Regions from separate parts of the Streptomyces sp. NPDC000345 genome, predicted to be linked through region 2. Evidence: riboswitches for the same ligand, from Rfam matches in the RefSeq annotation. Region 2 holds a riboswitch; the other holds the start of a gene.
What was found. A riboswitch is a leader RNA that binds a small molecule or an ion and turns the genes downstream of it on or off. The one in region 2 is predicted to bind thiamine pyrophosphate.
Positions count from the first base shown of each region.

Region 1: it holds a riboswitch for thiamine pyrophosphate, as region 2 does, so the genes downstream of both, ACFY30_RS26345 (thiamine ABC transporter substrate binding subunit) here and thiO (glycine oxidase ThiO) in region 2, are expected to answer to the same signal.

Region 1 covers NZ_JBIAZE010000011.1:209,873-217,619, reverse strand. Annotated here, with positions in the region: gene ACFY30_RS26360 (LAETG motif-containing sortase-dependent surface protein) at 76-786, shown strand; gene ACFY30_RS26355 (ABC transporter ATP-binding protein) at 910-1,932, opposite strand; gene ACFY30_RS26350 (ABC transporter permease) at 1,932-3,602, opposite strand; gene ACFY30_RS26345 (thiamine ABC transporter substrate binding subunit) at 3,578-4,660, opposite strand; TPP riboswitch at 4,731-4,837, opposite strand; gene rlmN (23S rRNA (adenine(2503)-C(2))-methyltransferase RlmN) at 4,864-5,970, opposite strand; gene ACFY30_RS26335 (MFS transporter) at 6,267-7,544, opposite strand.
Region 2 covers NZ_JBIAZE010000031.1:7,956-15,702, forward strand. Annotated here, with positions in the region: gene ACFY30_RS39170 (phytoene desaturase family protein) at 1-320, shown strand, start outside; gene ACFY30_RS39175 (hypothetical protein) at 424-1,416, opposite strand; gene metF (methylenetetrahydrofolate reductase [NAD(P)H]) at 1,473-2,396, opposite strand; gene thiE (thiamine phosphate synthase) at 2,573-3,220, opposite strand; gene ACFY30_RS39190 (Rv2175c family DNA-binding protein) at 3,261-3,626, opposite strand; gene ACFY30_RS39195 (NAD(P)/FAD-dependent oxidoreductase) at 3,744-4,991, opposite strand; gene ACFY30_RS39200 (hypothetical protein) at 5,024-5,374, opposite strand; TPP riboswitch at 5,430-5,541, shown strand; gene thiO (glycine oxidase ThiO) at 5,539-6,705, shown strand; gene thiS (sulfur carrier protein ThiS) at 6,702-6,902, shown strand; gene ACFY30_RS39215 (thiazole synthase) at 6,908-7,702, shown strand.

The DNA.
Region 1 (7,747 bases), on a different contig from region 2:
TGACGCACTCGGCATCACCGGGGGCGCCATCTCCCCCTCCACCCCCCGCAGTTGCGCTTCCCGTAAAGGACAAACGTGTCCCTTTCCCGCCGTACCGCCGCCCGTTCGGTGCGTTTCCTCGGCGTCACCGCCGCCTCCGCCGCCCTCGCGTTCAGTGCCGCCGGCACCGCGCTGGCCAGCGAGATAGGTGAGTTCTCCGCGGCAGCCGGCTGTGACGGCGCCAAGGGCGTCATCACCGTCACCGACAAGGACCCGTCGGGCACCCCGGCCGTCGTCACCGTGTTCCTCGAGAACAACGGCGCCGACCTCAGGCAGGTCGGCGAGCAGACGGTCGAGGGGTCCAAGAAGGGCGTCACCATCGCCTTCACCGAGGACTGGGCGCCCAACGCCGTCTACCGGATCCACGTCAAGGCCACCAAGAACAGCAAGGTCCTGGTCGACGAGGACATCGCCGGCAACCTGACCACCCCGGCCGAGGCCTGCGAGGCCGACGACGCCTCCACCCCCTCCACCTCGCCCTCGGAGTCGGAGCCGGAGTCCGGGAAGCCGTCGGACTCCGCCTCGGCCCCGGCCGACACCGCGTCGCCGAGCCCCTCGGACTCCGCGGACGACGGCGCCGCGCCGTCCGCGAGCAACGCCCCGTCACCCGCGGCCCAGGAGTCCAACCTCGCCGAGACCGGCGCCTCCAACACCGGCCTGATCGCCGGCATCGCGGCCCTGCTGGTCGTCATCGGCGGCGGCGCGGTCTTCTTCGGCATGCGCCGCCGCGGCTCCAGCAACCGCTGAGCCACGCGCCATCAGCGTTCCCGCCGTAGGCGAGCCCGCCCCTGTGCATCAGGAGGGGCGGGCTCAGGCAACGGGGCCGCGTTCACCCGCCCGTACCAGCGCTGCACCCCAGGCGCGCGCCCGTCAGCCGAGCACCGCGGTTTCCGTCGGGTCGAAGGTCACTCCGACCGCGGCGCCGACCTCCGGCGCCTCGCGCAGGGGGCAGGCGGCCTCCAGTCGCGGTGCGCCCTCCGGCTGGAGGTGGACGGCGACATGGGTGCCCTTGAAGGTGCGGGCGGCGACCGTGCAGCGCAGGCCCTCGTCGGCGTCGGTCAGGCGTACTCCGGCGGGGCGGACGAGCAGCGTGCGCGGCCCCTGCGGGGAGCTGTCCGGCACCGGCACCTTGCCCCAGGGCGTGACCGCGACCTCGCCGGCCACCGTCGCCTCCACCACGTTCTCGAAGCCGAGGAAGCGGGCGACGAACGCGTCGGCGGGCCGCTGCCACACCTCAAGGGGCGTACCGGACTGGGCGATCCGCCCGTCCCGCATCACCACGACCCGGTCGGCGAGCGCGAACGCCTCGCCCTGGTCATGGGTGACCGCGAGGACCGTGGTGCCCAACCGCCCGAAGAGCTCCCTCAGTTCGACGACCAGCCGCTCCCGCAGTGAACGGTCCAGCTGGCCGAGCGGCTCGTCCAGCATCAGCAGCCGCGGCCGGGGCGCCAGCGCACGGGCCAGCGCGACCCGCTGCTGCTCACCGCCGGACAGCGCGGCGACGGCCCGGCGGCCGGCGCCGGGCAGACCGACGAGGTCGAGCAACTCCCGCACCCGCTGCTCCTGTTCCTTCCTGGAGGCGCCGTGCATGCGCAGCCCGAAGGCCACATTGCCGCCGACGTCCCGCTGCGGGAAGAGCTGATGGTCCTGGAACATCAGCCCGAGCTCCCGCCGGTGCGCGGGCACCCCCGCCTGGTCCCGCCCGTCGAGCGAGACACGCCCGGCATCCAGGGGCTGCAGCCCGGCGACCGCCCGCAGCAGCGTCGACTTGCCGCTGCCGCTCGGCCCGAGCACACACACCACCTCGTGCTCGGCGACCCCCAGGTCCACGGCGTCGAGCACCGCCCGTCCACCGAACCGCACGGTGGCACGCTCCAGTTCGAGCAGTGGCATCAGAACTCCCCCGTCCGGTCGGTCCGCAACCGCTCCAGCACCAGCAGGGCCACCGCGCACACCACCATCAGAATCGTCGACAGGGCCATCGCCTGCCCGTAGTTGAGCTCGCCGGCCCGCCCCAGCAGCCGCGCCACCGCCACCGGCAGCGTCGGGTTGTCGGGCCGCGCGATGAACACGGTCGCCCCGAACTCCCCCAGCGACACCGCGAAGGCGAACCCGGCCGCGACGAGCAGCGCCCGCCGCACCATCGGCAGGTCCACCTCCCGCCACACCCGCCAGGGCGACGCCCCGAGCACGGCCGCGGCCTCCCGCAGCCGCTGGTCCACCGCCCGCAGCACGGGCAGCATGATCCGTACGACGAAGGGGACCCCGACCAGCGCCTGGGCGAGCGGGACGAGGATCCAGCTGCTCCGCAGGTTCAGCGGGGGCTCGTCCAGCGCGATCAGGAACCCGAAGCCGACGGTCACCGCCGACACGCCCAGCGGCAGCATCAGCAGCGCGTCGAAGCCCCGGACGAGCCGTCCCGCGTCCCGCCGGGTGAGCGCGGCCGCGGCCAGGCCGCCGATCACCACCGCGATCGCGGTCGCGGCGGCGGCGTACTCCAGCGAGTTGCCGATCGCCTCGATCGGCGGGACGAGGAAGACGTTCCCGTCCTCGCTGGTCAGCGCCCGGTAGTAGGCGAAGTCCGGCGCGTCCAGGGACCGCTGCACCAGCACGGCGAGGGGCAGCACCAGCAGCACGGCGATGCTCGCGAGCACCCCGGCCAGCAGCGCCCACTGCCCGGCCCCGCGCGGCCGTCGGGCGGTCAGGTTCGCGTCCACCAGCCGCAGCGCGCTCTCCCGGCGCCGTACGGTCCACGCGTGCACGGCGAGGATCGCGCCCACGGCCGCGAACTGGACGATCGTCAGCACCGCGGCGGTGGAGAGGTCGAAGATCTCGGAGGTCTGGCGGTAGATCTCCACCTCGAGGGTGGAGAAGGTGGGCCCGCCGAGGATCTGGACCACACCGAAGGAGGTGAAGGTGAAGAGGAAGACCATCAGCGCCGCGGCGGCCACGGCCGGCCCGAGGGCGGGCAGGGTGACCGTGCGCCAGGCGCGCAGGCGGGACGCGCCCAGCGTCCGCGCGGCCTCCTCCTGCCGCGGGTCGAGCTGCGCCCACAGTCCGCCCACGGTCCGTACGACGACCGCGTAGTTGAAGAAGACATGGGCGAGCAGGATCGCCCACACGGTCGTGTCCAGGCGTACGCCCCACAGCTCGTCGAGCAGTCCGCCGCGTCCCACGAGCGCGAGGAACGCCGTGCCGACGACGACCGTCGGCAGCACGAACGGGACCGTCACCACGGCCCGCAGCACCTGTTTGCCGGGGAAGTCGAGGCGCGCGAAGACATACGCGCCCGGCAGCGCCACCAGCAGGGTGAGCGCGGTGGAGGCGAACGCCTGCCAGGTGGTGAACCACAGGACGTGCCGGATGTCGGACTGGCCCAGGACGTCGGCCAGCCGTCCGAACCGCCACACCCCGTCGGTCCTCAGCCCGCGCGCCACGATCGCGGCGACGGGGTAGGCGAAGAAGAGCCCGAAGAACGCGACGGGCAGGGCCATCAGCCCGAGCCGCGCCGCGTTCCCGGACCGCTTCCCGGCGGGGACTACTTCAGTACGAGCGAGGTCCACGACTTGACCCACTGGTCGCGATGGCCGGCGATCTTCGCCGGGTCCATGGTCTCGGGGTCCTCGGCGGCGGGCCCGTACTGCGTGAACTCGGCGGGCACGCCCGCGCCCTTCACCACCGGGTAGACGAACATGTTGAGCGGCATGTCCTCCTGGAACTTCTTCGTGATCAGGAAGTCGATGAGCGCCTTGCCGCCCGCGCTGTTGCGCGCGTTGCTCAGCAGCCCGGCGAACTCGACCTGCCGGAAGCAGGTGCCGGTCGCGACGCCGGTGGGCGCGGTGCTCGGCTTCGGGTCGCCGTAGATGACCTCGGCGGGCGGCGAGGAGGCGTACGACACGACGAGCGGCCGGTCCGCCTTGGCCTTCTTGCCGCCGGCCGAGCCGGAGAACTCCTCGTTGTACGCCTGCTCCCAGCCGTCGACCACCTTCACGCCGTTGGCCTTGAGCTGCTTCCAGTAGCCCTCCCAGCCGTCGTCCCCGTACCGGGCGGCCGTGCCGAGCAGGAAGCCGAGGCCGGGCGAGGAGGTGGAGGCGTTCTCGGTGACGAGGAGGTTCTTGTACGCGGGCTTGACCAGGTCGGCGAAGGTGGCCGGCGGGGCCAGCTCGTGGTCGGCGAAGTACTTCTTGTCGTAGTTGACGCAGATGTCGCCGTAGTCGATGGGCGTGACCCGGTGCTTGCCGGAGTCCAGCTGGTACGCGCTGCCGACCTGGTCGAGCCCCTTGGCCTCGTAGGACTGGAACAGACCGTTGTCGAGGGCGCGGGAGAGCAGGGTGTTGTCGACGCCGAAGAAGACGTCGCCCTGAGGGTTGTCCTTGGTGAGGACGGCCTTGTTGACGGCCTGCCCGGCGTCGCCGTCCGTGAGGACCTTGACCTTGTACCCGGACTCCTTCTCGAAGCCGGCGAGCACGCTCTTGGAGACGGCCCACGAGTCGTGGCTGACGAGGGTGACGGTCTTGGAACCGCTGTTCGACGCGCTGTCGTCGGACGACTCCGTACCGCACGCGGACAGTGTGACGAGACCGAGGCCGACGGCGGCGGCCACGAACGTCCTGGTGTGCACTGGTTTTCCTCCTGGGGTTGACCAGGAAGAGACGCGGCCCCGCCCGGGGCGGCCGGGCGGGGCACAACAGCTTGAGCGATGACCGAACTTCCTACCCAGAATGACCTGGGCAAGGTTCAGAGGGTCTGCGGCCTGGTGCCGCACTCTCAGCGCTGTGGCGCTCCCCTGTCGGAATATGAAGATGTACTGGTACTGAGGTCAGACTACCGCTCGGTGGCCGCGAGCTGACCGCACGCCCCGTCGATCTCCTGGCCGCGGGTGTCCCGGATGGTGACGGGCACCCCGTGCGCCGCGATGGCCTCGACGAACGCCTTCTCGTCCTCGGGCCGCGACGCGGTCCACTTCGACCCGGGGGTCGGGTTGAGCGGGATGAGGTTGACGTGCACGGGCCGGCCCTTGAGCAGTCGCCCGAGCCGGTCGCCTCGCCAGGCCTGGTCGTTGATGTCCCGGATGAGGGCGTACTCGATGGACAGCCGGCGGCCCGACTTCTCGGCGTACTCGAAGCCGGCGTCGAGCACCTCGCGCACCTTCCACCGCGTGTTCACGGGGACGAGGGTGTCGCGCAGCTCGTCGTCCGGCGCGTGCAGCGAGATGGCGAGACGGCACTTGAAGCCCTCGTCGGAGAACCGGTGGATGGCGGGCACGAGCCCGACCGTCGACACGGTGATCCCGCGCTGCGAGAGCCCGAGCCCGTCCGGCGCCGGATCGGTGAGCGCCCGGACGGCTCCGACGACCCGCTTGTAGTTGGCGAGGGGCTCGCCCATCCCCATGAACACGATGTTGGACAGCCGGGCGGGCCCACCGGGGACCTCCCCGTCCCGCAGGGCCCGCATCCCGTCGACGATCTGGTGCACGATCTCGGCGGTGGACAGATTCCGGTCGAGCCCCGCCTGCCCGGTGGCGCAGAACGGGCAGTTCATCCCGCACCCCGCCTGCGAGCTGATGCACATGGTCACCCGGTCCGGGTACCGCATCAGCACCGACTCCACGAGCGTCCCGTCGAACAGCCGCCACAGCGTCTTGCGGGTGGTGCCCTGGTCGGTGGACAGGTGCCGTACGACGGTCATCAGATCCGGCAGCAGAGCGTCCCGCAGCTTCTCCCGCGCCCCGGCGGGGATGTCGGTCCACTCCGCGGGGTCGTGCGCGTACCGCGCGAAGTAGTGCTGCGAGAGCTGCTTGGCACGGAACGGCTTCTCACCGATCTCCGCGACCGCTTCCTTCCGCTCGGCCGGCGAGAGGTCGGCAAGGTGCCGCGGCGGCTTCTTGGCTCCGCGGGGGGCGACGAAAGTGAGTTCTCCGGGCTTAGGCATGGCTGTACCAGTGTCGCAGATCGATTTCTGTGACCTGCGCCGCGAGCCAGGTGGAGCCGCTTCGCCCTGGCACCCGAGGCTGAGCAGGGCTTCGCCCGCCCGCGCCGCACCTGGGCAGGGAACTCCGTAAGCCCACCGGCCTTTCCCGGATCAAGGCATGTGGAGGGCCTCTCCGCCTGTTCCAGGACGTGGCCGGCGTCAGCGCAGGAGCGGGCCGGCGGTGCGACCAGCGGCCACCGCTGAGCCGTCGGTGACCTTCGCCCACTGACGGTCAACGGTGGCCGCAGCCCTGTGTGCTAGTCCGTCACATCGGCGGTCTCGGCCGCGCCGGCGGTCTGCTGCTGTGGAAGCGCACCCGCCGGCGGCGCCTGCCGCACGGCCCGGTTGGCGGTGGTGAGGAGGGCCAGGATGAGCAGCCATGCTCCGCAGAGCCAGACCAGCGGCTCGGCACCCAGTGCGGTGATCAGCGCGCCGCCTGCGAGCGTGCCGATCGACAAGGCGCCCGTGGTGAGCGTGGAGACCGCGCTCGTAGCGCGGCCCCGCAGCTCATCGGGAGTGATGGCCAGCTGGTGGGTGGTCATGGCCACCGCATAGACCGGGGCCACCAGCGACTCGGCGGCCGCGACCGCAGCCAGCAGCAGCGGGTTGGGCGCGAGCGCGTACAGCGGGAACATCAATGCCTCCAGCCACAGCATCACCACGGCGATCCGGCCCAGCGGGAAGCGGCGCGTGACCTTGTCCGAGACCAGTGCCCCCGCCATGGCACCGACCGCCGCGCCGCTGAAGATGACGCCGATCCACAGCGGTGAGGCACCCACCTGTCGGGCGAGGGTGATGATCAACAGGTATCCGGCGCCGTATCGCACCTTGTCAGCGGCCGAGACCAGAGTGAGGAAGCGGATGACCGGCCGGCGCCAGAGCCAGCCGAGCCCCTCTCGGATCTCGGCGGTGAGTCGGGACGTCGTCCGCACGTCCTGCCGGTCCACTTGGAATCGAGCACGCATCAAGCGCAGCGACGCCGCGGACACCGCGAAGGAAACAGCGTTGACGGCGAACGGCACGGTCCGGCCGACGGAGTAGAGCGCACCGGCGAGTGAGGCTCCGAAGATGCCCACCGCGCCGGCGGCGGACTGCGAGTAGCCGAGCGCGGCGGACAACTGACGCGGACCGACCACGTTGGGCAACGCCGCTGTGTTCGCCACCTGGAAGAGAGTGGTCAGGATCCCGACAAGCACCGCTGTCGCATACAGCTGGGGCATGGCGAGCCTGTTCAGCCACAGCGCGATGGCGACGCCGGCGGTGAGCACGGCCCGGCCGAGCTCACACCAGATCATGGTGGCCTTACGGTCCCACCGGTCGACCAGGGCGCCGGCAATCAGACCGAACACCAGGAACGACAGGGTGCCAAGGCCGAGGACGAACCCGGCTTGGGCAGCCGACCCGGTGAGGGCCAGCACGATCAGCGGCAGGGCCATGAGATGAGCCTGGTCACCGATGGCAGAGACCAACTGGCCGCTCAGCAGCAGCGAGAAGTCCCGGTTCCGGAACAGACCGGGACCGCGAAGAGTATTCAAGGAAGTTACGCTCCGTGACAGATCAAGGACACACGAGTGACGTCGAAGCTGGTGTCCGAGCTAAGAAACACGGGGCGTAACAGTCATGCGTGAACCGTAGCCACGGCCCGGGCCGGAAGGCGATCGGTTTTGTGGACAGCCGGCCGGTCGGCGAGCTGACCAGAAGTCCCGCGGTCCGGAAGGAGTGGCCCGAACGCGCCGGG
Region 2 (7,747 bases):
GCGAGGAGCACGTGGAGGCTCTGCTCAGGGCCGCCGAGCGGGCCGTGCCGGATCTGCGCGAGCGTGTTCTGTGGCGCGAGGTGCGCACCCCCGCCGACATCGCGGAGGAGACGGGCGCCGCGGGCGGTGCCGTCCCGGCGCCGGCGCTGGCGGCGGCCGGCGGCCGGCTGCTGCACCCGGCGAACTCGACCGGCGTGGCGGGGCTGTTCACCGCCGGAGGCTGGTCGCACCCGGGAGGCGGGCTCCCTCACGCGGGCATGTCGGGCGCGCTGGTGGCCGGACTGGTGGTGGAGGGGCCGGAGTTCCGGGGCTCGCAGTGAGCGTCCGGCGGCGGGTCCTCCGTGACGCCCCGGTCACCGGGACCCTAGGACCGGCCCGGGAGCGGCGGGGGGCCGGTGCGTATCGGTACGGCGCGTCGGAGCGTCAGAACCGGTACTGGTCGTCGTACCCGTTGCCCTGCCCCTGCTGCTCGTCACCCTGGTACGGGTACTGCTGCTCGGGCGGAAGCTCGCCGCCGAACGAATCGTCGGTGCTGCGCTGTTGCGGGACCCAGACGCCGCCGGCCGGCGTCTCGCCGTAGCCGCCGGTGCCGTACTGCTCCTGGCCGTAGCCCTGTTGCCCGTACTGCTGCTGGTCGTAGCCGGCGTCGTAGGTGCCGCCGCCGTAGGTCTGGGTGCCGATGTACGGGTCGGAGTAGGCGGCGTACTGCTGCTGGCCGGTGGTGTCGTAGCCGTACTGCTGCTGGTTGTACCCGGAGTAGCCGTCGTAGCCGAAGGTCTGGTCGGCGCCCTGGGCGGCCGTCGCGTACTGGTCCTGGGCCTGTCCGGTGGCGGCCGCGTACGCGGAGTCGCTGTATATGCCGTAGGCGTTGGTGTCGTCGGGCAGGGGCTGCGGCGAGTAGACGGTGGTCTCGGCCGCGGAGGCCTGCGTGGCGCGGGCGGCCGGGGTGAACACGTCGTCGTGGTCGTAGTCGTCGTCGCGGAAGGCGCCCTTGTCCTGGCCGTAGCCGAGGCTGTCGCCGCCGAAGGAGCCCTCGGCGCCGTCGAGATGAGCGGTGGCCTCGCCCCCGTCCAGGTCGGTGACCTCCAGGGTCGGATCCTGGCGCTCGGCCTTGCCGCGGCGGCTTCGGGACAGGCCCTTGGGGAGCGCCCCCTCGGCGTCGCCGCGCCGCACGGCCCAGCCCTCGGCGAAGCCGCGGCGGAAGGAGAGGGTGACGTAGGTCTGGCCGACCGCGAAGGCGGCCGCGCCCAGTCCGATGACGATCACCGACGGAATCAGGACACCGAGCACCACACCGAGGAAGCCGACGAACGCCAGCAGCCGCCAGCGCAGGCGCGCCTTGTACTGCAGCAGCACCTCGCCGAGCAGCCACAGCGCGACGATGCCGAACGCGATGTAGAGGACCGTCCAGCCCATGTACGCCCCTCTCCCAGTGGCCGCTACGCAGTGTGTCGTATGTGGGTGCGACCGGTCTAGGCCTGCGGCGGGTGGTGCAGACCCAGGTTCTCGTAGATTTCCAGCGTCGCCGTGGAGTTGTTGAGCGTGATGAAGTGCAGTCCGGGCACTCCCTCGGCCAGCAGCCGTGCGCAGAACTCCGTGGCGAAGTCGATGCCCATCGAGCGTACAGCGGCCGGATCGTCTTTGGCTGTGAGCATCCGCTCTTTCAGGGCGTCCGGGAAGTAGGCGTTGCTGAGCTTCGGCAGCCTCTCCAGCATCTTCACGCTCGTCACCGGAAGCACCTCCGGGATGACCGGGGTGTCACAGCCGGCCGCCGCCACCCGGTCACGCAGGCGCAGGTACGACTCGGGCTCGAAGAACATCTGCGTGATGGCGTAGTCGGCGCCCGCCCGGCACTTGTCGACGAAGTGCGAGACGTCCGTGTCCCAGTCGCTGGAACGCGGGTGCATCTCGGGGAAGGCGGCGACGCCCACGCAGAAGTCGCCGGACTCCTTGATGAGCCGGACGAGCTCCGCGGCGTAGGTGAGGCCCCGCGGATGCGGGACCCAGTCGCCCATCGGGTCGCCGGGCGGGTCGCCGCGCACGGCCAGCATGTTACGGATCCCGGCGTCGGCGTACTGGCCGATGATGTTGCGCAGCTCGGCGACGGAGTGGTCCACGGCGGTGAGATGCGCCACCGGGGTGAGGGTGGTGTCGACGACGATCTGCTGGGTCTCCCTCACCGTGGTCGCCCGGGTGGAGCCGCCGGCACCGTACGTCACCGAGACGAAGTCCGGCGCGACCGCCTCCACCCTGCGGAGCGCCTCCCACAGGCTCCGCTCGCCCTTGGGCGTCTTCGGCGCGTAGAACTCGAACGAGTACGTCGTCTTGCCGGCGGCCAGGATGTCGCGCACGGTGCGTGCGCGGTCCGTCCTGGTGGATGCGGTTCCAAGGGCCATACCCGCAGGTTAACCAGGGGCCGACGGTCACCCAACCGGATGACGGATATTTGCCCGGATTGTCGGCTTGTTGTCCACCCTTCGGACAGGCGTCCGGCCGAACGGCCGCAGGGACCGTCGGGCCGGGACGGACGGACCCGGGACCGACGGACCCGCAACGCACGGGCCCGGGGCCGTCAGACGTCGCGCAGTCGCTTCGCGAACTCCGCCGCCGCGGCACCCGGATCGTCCGCCTCGGTGATCGCCCGGACGACGACGACCCGGCGGGCGCCCGCCTCCAGCACCTCGTCGAGGTTGCCGAGGTCGACGCCGCCGATCGCGAACCAGGGCCGGTCCGTGCCCAGGGCGGCCGTGTGGCGGACCAGGCCGAGGCCGGGGGCGTGCCGGCCCGGCTTGGTGGGGGTGGGCCAGCAGGGGCCGGTGCAGAAGTAGTCCACGCCCTCCTGGACGGCGGCGGCCTCGGCCTCCGCCTCGGCGTGCGTGGAGCGGCCTATGAGGACGTCGTCGCCCAGGACGGCGCGGGCCGCGGGGACCGGCAGGTCGCCCTGGCCGAGGTGGAGGACGTCGGCCGCGGCGGCGTGGGCGACGTCCGCGCGGTCGTTGACCGCGAGCAGCTTCCCGTGCCGGGCGCAGGCCTCGGCGAACACGGCGAGGTGCTCCAGTTCCGCGGCGGCCTCCATGCCCTTGTCCCGCAGCTGCACGATGTCGACGCCGCCCGCGAGAACCGCGTCCAGGAACTCCGGGAGGTCGCCCTGGCGGGTGCGGGCGTCCGTGCACAGGTAGAGACGGGCGTCCGCGAGGCGGGCGCGGGCGGTGTCGGTCATCGGTGTTCCCCGTGGTTCCGTCGTGTCGTTACCGGTTGCCTCAGACGGCGAGCGCCTGGGCGCGGCGCTTCACCTCCGTACCGCGATTCTCGCTGAGGGCCTGGGCGGGGGTGCCGGGCAGGCTCTCGTCGGGCGTGAAGAGCCACTCCAGCATCTCTTCGTCGGTGAAGCCGTCGTCCCGCAGGAGCGTCAGGGTGCCGGACAGGCCCTTGACGACCTTGTCCCCGTCGATGAAGGCGGCGGGGACGTGCAGCGCGCGGTTCTCACCACGGCGTACGGCGATGAGCTGGCCTTCCTTGATCAGCTGTCGCACGCGGATCACGTCGACATCGAGCATCTCCGCGATGTCGGGCACGGTGAGCCAGGCGGGTACGAGAGCATCGGTCTTTGCGTCAATCTCGGTCACGGGGTCAAGGGTAGGCGCATGTCCGGGTGGGCCGCGATGGCCGTTCTCCGGGTGCTGCGCCGTGGGGACCGGTCGCGCCCACGCGGCGGAGCCGCTCGTGTCACGGCCCGCGCCGCTTCAGGCAGGCGCAGTCGCGGTCTTCAAGGGCCGGCCCGGATCCGCCAGTGCCTCCGCGTCCATGCGCCTGCCCGCCTCGATCAGGCGTCTGCCCTGGGCGAGATCGCGTGGGCGCCCCACCGCCAGCAGAGCCACCAGGCGGTCCTCCCGCAGCCAGCACACGCTCCAGGCCGGTCCGGCCGGATCGCCGCGCCACACCATGCGGTCGGCCACCGCGTGGTGGCCCGCGTACTGGACGAAGCGGCCGAACTGCTCGGACCAGAAGTACGGCACCGGGTCGTAGATCACCGGGGGCTCGTCCGTGGCCGTTCCGAGGATGTTGGCGGCGACCGTGCGCGGGCCCTGGAGGGCGTTGTCCCAGTGGTGGACGAGGAGGCGTTCGCCGTACCGCCCCGAGGGGAAGGAGGCGCAGTCGCCGACCGCGTACACGTCCGGCACCGAGGTGCGCAGCCGGTCGTCGGCGACGACCTCGTGGTGCGCGCCCAGTTCGACGCCGGAGCCGGTCAGCCAGGCGGTGGCGGGGCGGGCGCCGATGCCGACGACCACGGCGCCGGCGGGCAGCCGGGAGCCGTCGTCGAGGACGACCGCACCGGGTTCGACACGCTCCACGCGCGCGTGGGTGCGCAGGGTGATGCCGCCGTCGGCGTACCAGGAGGTCATCGGGGCGGCGACCTCGGCCGGCAGGGCGCCGGCGAGGGGCCGGTCGGCGGCCTCCACGACGGTGACCGCGCAGCCGGCCTCGCGCGCGGCGGTGGCGAACTCCGCGCCGATCCAGCCGGCGCCGACGACCACGAGGTCGTGCTGGCGGGCGAGCACCGGCCGCAGCCGTTCGGCGTCGTCGAGGGTGCGCAGCAGATGGACGCCGGGCACGCCCTCGGCGCCCGGCAGCCGGATCGGTTCGGCACCGGTGGCGAGCACGAGGACGTCGTAGGGGACGGGCCCGGCCTCGGTGTCCACCTCGTGGTCGGCGGCGCGCAGGCCGAGCACCTCGCGGCCGAGCAGCAGCTCGATGCCGAGGCTCTCGAAGTCGACCTCGAACGCGGAGCCCTCGGCCTTGCCGAGCAGCACGGCCTTGGACAGCGGGGGCCGGTCGTAGGGCTGGTGGGGCTCCGCGCCGATCAGTGTCACGGTGCCGTCGAAGCCCTGTTCCCGCAGGGCGACCGCGGTCTGCACCCCGGCCATGCCCGCGCCGACGACGACCACGCGCCGCCCCGCCGGCCTGTCTTCTTCCCGCCTCTGCTCACTCACCCGATCACCCTAGACATGTGACGATTCGTCAGTCAGCCGTCCTGCTCCGTGACCTGCTCCACAACGCTGGTGCCGCTGCCCTGCTGCGACTCCCAGGACCAGGTCTCCTCCAGGCGCACGCGCCCGTCGGGCAGTTCCACGACCGTCGAGACGCAGTGCCCCGAGGACGTCGACCCGTCGTGCTTGAGCTGGACGTACCGGAAGTCGAGACGGTCCCCCTGACGGGTACCCACGAGATGGCCGCGCACGACGTCGCCGCCCGCGTAGTCCGCCCAGATCACACCGTCCCGCTCGCGGTAGGCGAAGCGGGTGCGGGTGCCGACCTGGCCCGGGGCCTGGTCGGCGACGGGGGCGAGGACGAGACCGTCGAGCGAGCGGTGCATGACGAAAGGCTCCCTTTACAGGTGCGCGGAACCACGGGCTAGGGTGTGGCCAACGTAGAGCACTCGCGGGAGCCCGGACGCACCGGGCTGAGAGGGAGGCTGGCGGCCTCCGACCGTACGAACCTGATCCGGGTCATGCCGGCGAAGGGAGGGGCTGGACGCCCATGTCGCGTACACGTACATCCGACGTCCTGGTCGTGGGGGGCGGGATCATCGGGCTCGTCACGGCGTGGCGGGCCGCGCAGCGCGGGTTCGCCACCGCCGTGGTGGACCCCGAGCCGGGCGGCGGGGCCGCGCGGGTGGCCGCCGGGATGCTGGCCGCCGTCACCGAACTGCACCACGGCGAGCAGACCCTGCTCGGCCTGAACCTGGCCTCGGCCCGCCGTTACCCGGACTTCGCCGCCGAGCTGACGGAGGTCACCGGGCTGGACCTCGGCTACCGCCGGTGCGGCACGCTCGCGGTCGCGCTGGACGCCGACGACCGCGCCCATCTGCGGGAGCTGCACGCGCTGCAGGCCGGGTCGGGGCTGGATTCGGAGTGGCTCACGGGGCGGGAGTGCCGGCGCCTGGAGCCGATGCTCGCACCGGGGGTGCGCGGCGGGCTGCGGGTGGACGGCGATCACCAGATCGATCCGCGGCGGCTGGCCGACGCGCTCGTCACCGCGTGCGAGCGGGCGGGCGTGGTCTTCCACCGGGCGTGGGCAGAGCGGCTGTCGGTCGGGGGCGAGCGGGCCGTGGGGGTCGTGACCGGGGACGGTACGGCCCTGGGGGCGGGGCAGGTGGTGCTCGCGGCGGGCAGCCTCAGCGGGCGGCTGGCGGGCGTCCCGGAGGACGTGCTCCCCCCGGTGCGGCCGGTGAAGGGGCAGGTGCTGCGGCTGACCGTGCCGCCCGGGTACGCGCCGTTCCTGAGCCGTACCGTGCGGGCCGTGGTGCGCGGCAGTCAGGTGTACCTGGTGCCCCGGGAGAACGGCGAGCTGGTCGTGGGCGCGACGAGCGAGGAGCTGGGCTGGGACACGACGGTGACGGCGGGGGGCGTGTACGAGCTGCTGCGCGACGCGCACGAACTGGTCCCCGGCATCACGGAACTGCCGTTGGTCGAGACACGCGCGGGCCTGCGCCCCGGCTCCCCCGACAACGCGCCGCTGCTCGGGCCGACCCGGCTGGACGGGCTGCTGCTGGCCACCGGGCACTACCGCAACGGGGTGCTGCTGACCCCGGTGACCGGCGACGTGATGGCGCACGCCCTGGCCACCGGTGAACTCCCCGACGAGGCCCTTCCCTTCACACCCCGGCGCTTCGGTGCCGCCGTCCTCACGGAGCTGCCCGCATGAACATCTCGGTGAACGGCGAGCGGCAGATGGTCGCTCCCGGTACGGCCCTCGACAGCGTCGTACGGTCCCTGACGCCGGCGGCCTCCGGGGTGGCCGCCGCGCTGAACGAAACGGTCGTCCCGCGCGCGCGGTGGTCCGCCACGGCACTCTCCGAGGGTGATCGCGTGGAAGTCCTCACCGCCGTGCAGGGAGGATGAGCGCCGTGGCCGACGATCCCTTCTTCCTCGGCGGTACGTCCTTCTCGTCCCGGCTGATCATGGGTACCGGGGGTGCGCCCAGCCTGGAGGTGCTGGAGCGGGCGCTGGTCGCGTCCGGGACCGAGCTGACGACGGTCGCGATGCGGCGGGTGAACCCCGCCGTCCGGGGTTCGGTGCTGTCGGTGCTCGAGCGGCTGGGCATCCGGGTGCTGCCGAACACGGCGGGGTGCTTCACGGCCGGGGAGGCGGTGCTGACGGCGCGGCTGGCGCGGGAGGCGCTGGGGACCGAGCTGATCAAGCTGGAGGTCATCGCCGACGAGCGGACCCTGCTGCCGGATCCGGTGGAGTTGCTGGAGGCGGCGGAGACGCTGGTGGACGACGGGTTCACGGTGCTGCCGTACACGAACGACGATCCCGTGCTGGCGCGGAAGCTGGAGGACGTGGGGTGCGCGGCGGTGATGCCGCTGGGGTCGCCGATCGGGTCGGGGCTCGGGATCCGCAATCCCCACAACTTCCAGCTGATCGTGGAGCAGGCGCGGGTGCCGGTGATCCTGGACGCGGGGGCCGGTACGGCGTCGGACGTGGCGCTGGCGATGGAGCTGGGGTGTGCGGGGGTGATGCTGGCGTCGGCGGTGACGCGGGCGGCGGATCCCGAGCGGATGGCGTGCGCCATGCGGGCCGGTGTCGAGGCGGGACGGCTGGCCCGGCTGGCGGGCCGGATCCCCCGGCGCTACTTCGCCGAGGCGTCGTCTCCCGCGGAGGGCCTGGCCGTGCTGGATCCCGAGCGCCCCGCGTTCTGACCGCCGGACCGGTCCCGTCGTCCCTCTCCCACCCGCGCACCACCC